Regions from separate parts of the Rossellomorea sp. GCM10028870 genome, predicted to be linked through region 2. Evidence: riboswitches for the same ligand, from Rfam matches in the RefSeq annotation. Region 2 holds a riboswitch; the other holds the start of a gene.
What was found. Region 2 has a riboswitch for FMN ahead of ribD (bifunctional diaminohydroxyphosphoribosylaminopyrimidine deaminase/5-amino-6-(5-phosphoribosylamino)uracil reductase RibD). Riboswitches for the same ligand answer to the same signal wherever they lie in the genome.
Positions count from the first base shown of each region.

Region 1: it holds a riboswitch for FMN, as region 2 does, so the genes downstream of both, ACFQWC_RS03250 (ECF transporter S component) here and ribD (bifunctional diaminohydroxyphosphoribosylaminopyrimidine deaminase/5-amino-6-(5-phosphoribosylamino)uracil reductase RibD) in region 2, are expected to answer to the same signal.

Region 1 is NZ_JBHTGN010000001.1:632,537-637,393, forward strand. Features, by position in the region: gene sigX (RNA polymerase sigma factor SigX) at 1-377, shown strand, start outside; gene ACFQWC_RS03240 (hypothetical protein) at 349-1,572, shown strand; gene ACFQWC_RS03245 (peptidoglycan DD-metalloendopeptidase family protein) at 2,207-3,121, shown strand; FMN riboswitch at 3,234-3,367, shown strand; gene ACFQWC_RS03250 (ECF transporter S component) at 3,523-4,092, shown strand; gene ACFQWC_RS03255 (ferredoxin) at 4,200-4,448, opposite strand; gene ACFQWC_RS03260 (YpbB family protein) at 4,672-4,857, shown strand, end outside.
Region 2 is NZ_JBHTGN010000001.1:820,504-825,360, forward strand. Features, by position in the region: gene ACFQWC_RS04290 (GNAT family N-acetyltransferase) at 1-317, shown strand, start outside; gene ACFQWC_RS04295 (patatin-like phospholipase family protein) at 474-1,346, shown strand; gene ACFQWC_RS04300 (hypothetical protein) at 1,488-2,183, shown strand; gene ACFQWC_RS04305 (four-helix bundle copper-binding protein) at 2,240-2,560, shown strand; FMN riboswitch at 2,750-2,893, shown strand; gene ribD (bifunctional diaminohydroxyphosphoribosylaminopyrimidine deaminase/5-amino-6-(5-phosphoribosylamino)uracil reductase RibD) at 3,087-4,154, shown strand; gene ribE (riboflavin synthase) at 4,180-4,836, shown strand; gene ACFQWC_RS04320 (bifunctional 3,4-dihydroxy-2-butanone-4-phosphate synthase/GTP cyclohydrolase II) at 4,853-4,857, shown strand, end outside.

The DNA of each region.
Region 1 (4,857 bases), 190 kb from region 2:
CGATTGCAAAAAATGTAGCCATTGATCATTTTAGAAAACAAAAGAATTGGAAGAATCGAATATTGGATAAATTCGATTGGAGCCGAAACGATGTGACAGACGACGTGGCACTCCCGGAAGAAATTGCCGTTGCGAAGGAAGAAATTAAAGTATTGTACGAGTGCTTAAAACAATGTTCGACGGATTATCGAATGGTGATTATTATGCGATATTTACAAGAACTTTCAATCGCTGAAACATCTGAAGTTTTAGGCTGGACTGAAAGTAAAGTGAAAACGACCCAGCATCGAGCCATCAAATGGTTAAGAATTGAAATGAATCAACGGCTACAAAAGGGGGAAAGAGACATTGAAGCAGTCAGAATGGAAAGATCGTGATATAGAGGACCTTGTCAAAAAGCTTCCTCGAATCAAAGATGATCGAACTCCTCAATCAATTTACGCAAGGATGGAGCGTCAGAACAAAAAGAGATTCTTTGCTTTAAACCGTTTAATTCCAACAGTCGCTGCGCTGGCAGCCATATTCATTATGGTTATGCTTGCTCCAACCGTATTAAATCAATTCAATGAAAATAGTATGGGAAAGTCTGAAATGAAATCCGAATCATCTGGCAGGGACATAACAGTGAAAAAGGCAGAAGAATCAGAGGGAAGTTCCGAAATGGTTCAAGACTCTGACAAGGAGCAAATTACGACTGAAAACGAGAATAATCAGCTAAGTATGGCTGAGTCTGAAAAAAGCCTTAAACCGCTTACAGAAGACAGATTATCTCTATATGAAGAAGACTTGGAAGGAAAGGACTACTATTCCTATGGACTTGTTTCTCCCGAAGCGGTACCTGTTCCCGTCTCGGTAGTCGACGACCCGGCAGAAGATGAAGAAAGCTGGTTGGCCCGACACGAACAACTTGCCGGTGTATTACCTGAAGGAAGCTGGGGAATGGAAGACTTTCTTCCCCTGAAAGGAAAATTCACCCTTGAAGACCGCAAAGTCATCTTCACTCTGGATGCAGATCATTCGTATAGTGGGAGTAGTTCGGTGGAATACGCTTTTTATCATTCTCTACTTTACTCATTTCAACATCAGGATTTAAACGAAGTGGTTCTTCAAGAACAAGACGGGTCAGTTCCGCAATTCAGTTCTACCGGGGAATTCTCAAAAGTCGATCTAACAGAAGAGGTTCATACGGCATATTTTCTATATTCACCAAATGGTAGAGAGCGCTTCCTTGTGCCGGATAACATAAACAGAGGAAATGTCAAAGAGTCCATTCAAGCAATGAAAAGATCCGACAAAAACCTTTTCCAAAGTGTGATTCCGAAAAACATCAATATTAGTGTTTCAGATTCAGATGACTATTTAACCATTAACTTCTTAAATGAATTGGATATTGAAACCTTAGATAAGGACACAGCTCTGGAGATGATAGAAGGTTTATTGCTGACAAGCAAAAGCTCCGGTTATGAAAGGGTTCTATTTGAAAATATTAAGCAGGAAAGCTGGAATGGATTCGAGTTCAACGAACCAATTGAGACACCGATCAGCCCGAATAAGAAAAGCTTAGAAAATTAGATGTGATGGAAAGACTGGAAGCGGGGAAGTAATCCGTTTCTGGTCTTTTTTTATGTGTAACTCCGGCGACTAGAGGCTCGAGGTCATAAGTCAAACATGCCAAAAAGGCAAAGGACGCCTTTTCGGCATGTTCGACTTATGCTTGTCGCCTCTGACCAAGCCGCCTCCGCATTTGTGTCATCCAGCTCCGGCGGCCAGCCCCTCGAGGTCATATGCTAAATTGGCCAAGAAGGCAAAGGACGCCTTCCAGGCCAATTCATCTTATGCTTGTCGGGGCTGACCAAGCCGCCTCCGCTTTTGGGATGTCTAGCTGCGCCTCCTAGTCCCTCGAGGTCACTTTGGAAAAATGGCATAAGGCAAAGTACGCCTTTTGCCATTTTCCCAAAGTGCTTGTCGGGCCTGATCAGTCGGCTCCGCATTTCCGTGTATATTTATCTCAAACTTAGACAAACTACTCAAAGGAAAATTATCTCATTCTGTTATGAATATTGAAGGGGGCATGTACATATAGTGGGGAGTGCATGAAATGAAGGTGAGAAGGCAAGAATGGTTTAATGCGTGAAAAGGTAGCGGTAGTGTCGCTTCAGTCGGGAAGAAATAAAGGTATTGCGTCAAATGGGTAAGGAGGACAAGCATGGTTTTGGATTATGTTAGAAGGTTATTAATCGTATTTCTGTTAGCGTTGTGTGTGAGCTTTATGTTCTTTACTGGAAAGATAGCGAAAGCAGAGACGAATGAGATCGCGGAAGAAACGGTATCCTGGACATTTCCAGTTGAAGGGGTGATAACCGACTCGTATGGGACAAGGTCAGGTACACATAAAGGTATGGACATAGGAGGAGATATCGGTTCTCCTGTTTATTCAGTAGCTAAAGGTAAAGTCACTAAATCCTATCTTTCTGCAAGCTACGGCCATGTAGTATTTATTAGGCACGATAACGGATACGAAACCGTTTATGCTCATCTTGAAAACCGGTTTGTAGAAGAAAATCAAGAGGTGGGTCAAGGTGAACAGCTTGGAAGTTTAGGAAACACAGGCAGGTCGACAGGAGCCCACTTGCATTTTGAAGTGCATAGGGGGAAATGGACGATCGATAAGGAGAATGCAATCGATCCCTATATGGTATTTGGACAAGGTCAGGTTGGGCAGCTTGTGTTTGCTCAGGAGAAAGATCCTTTTCAGGCAGTGGATGTTTCCGGAACACCTGAAAGCACCCATGGTGTAAGCTCTGCAGAAGAAGTTCAATCTAATGAAAAACAGGTAAGTCATATCGTACATAAAGGGGAGACCCTCTGGGGGATTTCTCAGCAATACAATATATCTGTGGAGGATATTAAGAGTGCCAATGAGTTAAATGACACCAATTTGGTGGTTAACCAGTCTTTAGACATCCCTCAATCAGCAGGGAGTAGGTATGTAGTGAAACAAGGAGACACCTTATACTCCATTTCAGTCGCACAAGGAATTGATGTGAATGAATTGGTGGCTTGGAACGGATTGGATCTTAAGACGCCTATCTATCCGCAGCAAGTTTTAAAGCTGCAATAATAGATGTGTAAACTTTATAGAATCAGGTTAATCAAATTTATTTCGAATTCGAACTTTTTCCTTCACATAATCCCCATCCTTATGTATAATGAGAATGTATAAAAAAATAAAGATTCGTCTTCGGGGCAGGGTGAAATTCCCTACCGGCGGTGATGAAACATTTGTTTCTAAGCCCGCGAGCCTTTTGGGGCAGGATTTGGTGCGATTCCAAAGCCGACAGTATAGTCTGGATGGGAGAAGATGAGGGTTTATGCCAAAACGTTTAGAAAAAGGGAAGCTAGACGTTTATTCGGGTATGCCTTATCATTCTCCTAGATATACGTATCTAGGGGTTTTTTAATGCTACCTTTGGCTTGAGCTATCTTCGATATGAGATGAATCTCCTAAAGGAGAGAGGTTTTATGAGAAAAATGAATACGCGCATGTTTGTAACGGTTGGTATGTTAAGTGCCATATCCTATGTGTTGATGTTGTTTAACTTCCCGATTCCACCATTTCCAAAGTTTTTAATGGTAGATTTTAGTGACGTTCCTGCGTTAATTGCAACTGTGACATTAGGTCCTCTGGCAGGGATATTAGTTGAATTATTTAAAAATGTAATTGACTACATTATGACAGGAAGCGATACCGGCGTCCCAATTGGTCATGTAGCCAATTTTATGGCGGGAGTACTTTTAATTCTACCGACATATTATATTTATTCACGCTTTCAATCTAAAAAAGGACTGTTGATTGGTCTCATCACAGGTACTGTGGTCATGAGTATTAGCATGGGGATTCTTAATTATTTTGTGTTCCTGCCTGCTTATAAATACTTTATGAATTTTGAGCTTCCAGCTGAAATAATCATTACAGGAATTGTCCCATTCAACATTTTAAAAGGAATTTTAGTAACAACGGTCTTCATCTTACTATTTGTCCGCCTTCAAGGCTGGTTATCAAGACAGGTAGCCCTGAACAAAGCGGCATAGAGCTAATATAAATCGTAAACCCCTCAATCACAATTGAGGGGTTTTTCTAATATTTTCAATGTAAAAAGAAAAAGCTAAGGAGAATTTCTCCTTAGCTTTTGTGATTACTATTCAAACTTAAGTGCGTCTCCATCAAAAGGTTCGTCAGCTACTTTAATGGAATCAGTAGGACAACCTTCAAATGCATCAATCATATCATCTTCCAATACGTCAGGAACTTCAACCGTTCCTTGGTTATCGTCTAATGTTACAAATGCAATACCTTCATCATCATAGTCGTAAATATCTGGAGCAGCAGCCCCGCACGCTCCACATGCAATGCATGTATCCTTGTCAACGATCGTATATTTTGGCAAAGAAAAAACCTCCCGAGTAAATAATTCTATATAATTCATCATTATACACAATGTAAGTTTGTGAAAAATCACTTAATGTTTATTTTATAGAGGATTGTATAACTTTTCAATAGTTAGGTGGTTTCTTTTTATTTTTATCCTATATATGAAAAACAAAACATGGTTAAACAACAAATTCATGGTACAATATTTGACAATAACCTACATGTTAAGGAGTAGAGAATTGACCTATCTTAATTATGTGATTTTATATTGTCTCTTGCAAATAAATGGAGAGCGTTCAATTTACTCTGTTTTTCATATCTTAAAAGGAAAAAAATCCTCCCAGTCGATCCAGGATGCCCATATCTTTTATTTGCAGCCGTTTTTCCTTTCTTTACCTAAGCTTAAACGAGCGTACTTTAATCAG
Region 2 (4,857 bases):
GATCGTGGTCAAAAACGTTGTTAAAAGCCTTTCAATCATCAGGGGAATGCATCCCGATTATCAAAGCGGAAGAAGAAGGTGAATTAATTGGATTCGCAGCCTTTGATGCCTATAAAAATAAAAAAGGAATTTACGGACCGATGGGGGTTCTCCCACACACCCGTCATAAAGGAGTGGGAAAAGCACTCCTTTATAATGCATTACAGTGCATGCAAGAGAAAGGGTATATGTATGCCGTTTTAAAAGAAGCTGGACCCATTGAATTTTATGAAAAAATGTGTAACGCTAAACTTATTCCTGTGGAGAATGATGAATGAGAGACCGAGTCGGAATCATCAAGAATGAAATCATTAAGTGGCTTAATCAGTGAGCAAGTTAGTACACATTCTTACTAATTTGTGGGAAAATATAGTCATTTATTCGATACCGGTGACGAAAACTCTTGCATCTTTAGGGAGGTAGACAAGAAGATGATGATTGAAAACACAGGCCTCGTTCTCGAAGGTGGAGGAATGAGAGGGATATACACGGCAGGAGCACTGGAATACTTCCTGGAAAAAGGCATTGAATTTCCTTATGTAATCGGAGTATCTGCGGGTGCATGTAATGCAGCATCCTATTTATCCAAGCAAAATGGACGCAATAAAAAGGTGAATGTAGACTTTATACGTGACCCGAAATATTTATCTTGGCGAAACTATTGGAAAACAGGAGAGTTATTTGGAATGGATTATGTGTTTGATGAAATTCCGAATAAGCTGGTCCCTTTCGATTATGAAGCTTTTCACTCTAATTCAACGGAATTTATTGTCGGTACCACAGATTGTTATACCGGAAAACCGGCGTATTTCTCAAGAAGAGACTATGGGGAGGAGCTTCTTACGATTATCCGTGCGTCAAGTTCCCTGCCATTCGTCGCTCCGATCGTGGAGTTTGAATCCCGTCATCTTCTCGATGGAGGAATAAGTGACCCAGTTCCCATCGAAAAAGCTGAGCAGGACGGATTTAAGAAAAATATAGTCATTCTAACTAGAAACAGGGGCTATTATAAAAAGCCTTCACGATTTTCTTTTCTTGTGAAAAGAAAGTATCCTCAATACCCTGAATTACATAAAACGATGATGAACCGTTACTTGCTTTACAATCACACAATCAAAGAACTAGAAAGGAGAGAAAAGAATGGGGATGTGCTGATTATCCAACCCCAACATCCATTAAAAGTAAGCCGTATTGAAAAAAATCCACAAAAGCTGGACGAATTGTACTGGCAAGGCTATCACGATGCAGAGTCAAAAGATAAAAAAATAATGGAATGGAATCGCTCAGCCACTCCAGTGCACTCATAACATATAAGCCAACGAATGACAGAAAGTCTTCTCATCTCTTATTTGAAGGTTCTGCAAGCGTTGGCTTTTTCTATTTGAATGGTCTATTTAAGGTATTTTCACATACATATGATAGAGATTCCTTGAAAGGACGAGCATTTCATGAACCTCTATCAAATCTACAAAAATGAACAATATACGTTGCTTTATCGCAGTATCATGTATTTTCTTATAGGTGTAGGAATGCTGATGGTGACTCAACAATTATATTATTTCCCCCTGTTAATCTTTATACCTGCGTTTTCAAATCTATATCTCAGCTTTAGTATGAAGAAGGAACTAAAGAAAGCGAACCGACTATTTTATGAGAAAATCCCTGTTTCCCAGCATGCATTAATCGGGGTTCAAACGAAAGAGGGTTCATATTACTTAAAAACGAATGGATGGTCAGAATACTTTATTCAAAGAATGTCCTTGATCAACAATCCAAAACATTACATGTTTCACCGGCAAAATAAACACCCGATGGCAATTTTTCAATGGAGCAGAACCTTGAAAATTGATCAGCGAGGAGCCCGAAAGATTTTTCACTTGAAATATCAGAGCTCTACAGCTATCGAATGGCGAAGTGACGAGGGTGACACAATTATCATTTATAAAGGAAACAAACGATGGATATTGAATTATAATAAAAAAAATTATTTGTCTTTACAAAAAGGATATCTTCCTCAAAGTGTCCAACAGCTATTCGACTATCACCATAGCTATATTTCATTTTATGAAGCATATAGCGAAGAACTTGATTGGCTTCTTATTTTCCTATGGTATGTAGACAGCGATTATTTTCTTACCACATAGTAATCCTTTTTCCCCAGATGGGAATGCTAAATAGGAATGTTCGTGGAGGTGAGATGATGAATGCCGATTACAAACCATGTTTAACGGCTTTGCAACGATGTCTGGAAGCATGTAATGTATGCTATCATGCATCCCTTAAGGAAGAAAAAGCGATGATGATGTGCATAGAGCTGGACCGGGAATGCGCAGATATATGTTCGTATACTATTAATGCCATGCAGCGAAGCAGTAAGTTTGTTCAACAAATTCTGGTCGTCTGTGCAGAAATCTGTGATGCGTGCGGAACAGAATGCAATTCTTATGATCAGCAACATTGTAAGGACTGCGCTAAAGCCTGTTTTGAATGTGCGGAAGAATGCAGGAAGCTATTAGCATAATAAATGTAGAGATGCTTCTATTTAATAGAGGCATTCTTTTTTATTTTTGTAGCATTTTCTTAGTGCTCGCAGGCAGAAATAGAGAGATGTTTCTAATATATATTCAAAAAATAAATACAAAAATAAGTTTTTAGAGCTCCTTACATGATTTCATTTAGGAAACTATGATAGAATAATGATAATCGAATAGGTTTCCTTCGGGGCAGGGTGAAATTCCCTACCGGCGGTGATGAGCGCATGCTCTTAGTCCGTGACCCGGCTAATGAAAATTAGACGGTGGATTTGGTGAAATTCCAAAGCCGACAGTGATAGTCTGGATGGGAGAAGGAACGGCAGTATTTACTTGATGCAGGCGCGAGAAGTCTACCTTTTTTATGGGGATTATGTTTCCGAAAAAAAGAAATCATGTGAATACTTTATTCAGTCATGCCAACTTCCCCCAAGTAAAAACTTACTTGGGGTTTATTTATTTTAGAATAATAGTGAAACGAGAAGGGAGGTAAAACGTTTGAACGATTCACAATATATGAAGCTTGCCCTCTCTATGGCAAAGACCACACAAGGTCAAACATCACCAAATCCTGCCGTTGGAGCGGTTGTGGTGAAAAATGGAGAAGTCGTTGGGATGGGTGCGCACCTAAAAGCAGGAGAAGGTCACGCAGAGGTTCATGCCATAAAGATGGCAGGAGACAAGGCGAAGGGAAGTGACGTATATGTTACGCTGGAACCATGTTCTCATTACGGGAAAACACCTCCCTGTTCAGAGCTTCTGATTTCAAGCGGAGTGAGGCGGGTCCATATTGCAAGTACAGATCCAAATCCCCTTGTCGCGGGAAGGGGAATTCAACAATTGAGAGATGAAGGCATAGAAGTACTGGTTGGAGAGCTTGAAGAAGAAGCCATCGAACTAAATAAGCACTTCTTCCATTTCATTCAATACGGCACGCCTTATATAACCCTTAAGACAGCTGTTACATTAGACGGGAAAACAGCTTCAGCTTCAGGAGATAGCAAATGGATCACCTCAGAAGCTTCACGCACAGATGTCCACTATGATCGTCACCGGCATGACGCGATATTAGTAGGAGTCAATACCGTTATTCAGGACAACCCACACCTTACCACCCGTTTGCCCCAAGGTGGAAAAAACCCCATTCGAATAATATTAGATACCTTTTTACGAACACCTCTCCACTCCCATGTAGTGGAAGACTCAGAAAGCAGGACGCTCATCTTCACGGGCAGTACTGTCAACGAAGAACAGAAGAAGCCCTATATGGAATCAGGCTGTGAAATCATCACCCTTTCAGAGGAAAGGATAGACATTCACACAGTGTTAAAAGAACTGGGTGCCCGGAATATCGGATCCCTCTATGTAGAAGGTGGATCTACTATTCACTCCTCCTTTTTAAAGGAAAAAGCCTTTCAGGAATTGGTTATGTATATGTCTCCCAAGCTTGTAGGCGGAAGCTCTGCCTTCACCAGTTTTGGAGGGGAAGGTTTCCCGACCATTGCAGAAGGTCTTGAAATGGAGATTAAGAGCCTTGAACGAGTAGGAAAGGACATTAAAATTGTTGCTATGCCTAAGATTTAACCTTTATTGAAAGGAGGAGAAAGGGATGTTTACTGGAATCATTGAAGAAATCGGGTCAATTGAACGCATGAAAAAATCCTCCTCATCCATGGAACTCACGATAACAGCGGGCCGCGTTCTGGAAGACGTTCATATTGGAGATAGCATCAGTGTGAATGGTGTCTGTTTAACCGTTACTTCATTCACCTCCAGGCAATTTCAAGTGGATGTGATGCCTGAAACCTTTGAAGGTACAACGCTGCGAAACCTTTCCCATGGTTCTAAAGTCAACCTGGAGAGGGCGATGGCTGCAAACGGTCGTTTCGGAGGGCATTTCGTTAATGGGCATGTCGATGGAGTAGGGACGATTGTTAGAGTAGAGAAGGTTGAAAATGCCTGGTATATGGACATTTCCATTCCGGAAAATCAGAGCCATTTATTTATCATGAAGGGCTCTGTCGCAATAGACGGCACTTCCCTTACGGTGTTTGATGTGAAAAATAATACCATTACGATTTCGTTGATCCCACAAACCAGAGGTGACACGGTTCTTGGTGAAAAGAAAGTAGGGGACCGTGTCAACATTGAATGTGACGTAATGGCGAAATATTTTCATCGTTTCTATGAAGCAAAGGAACAAACTAAGAGTACTTCAAGCGGCATCAGCTATGATTTTTTAACTCAAAATGGTTTCGCTGACTAATAGGAGGGGTTGCCCCATGTT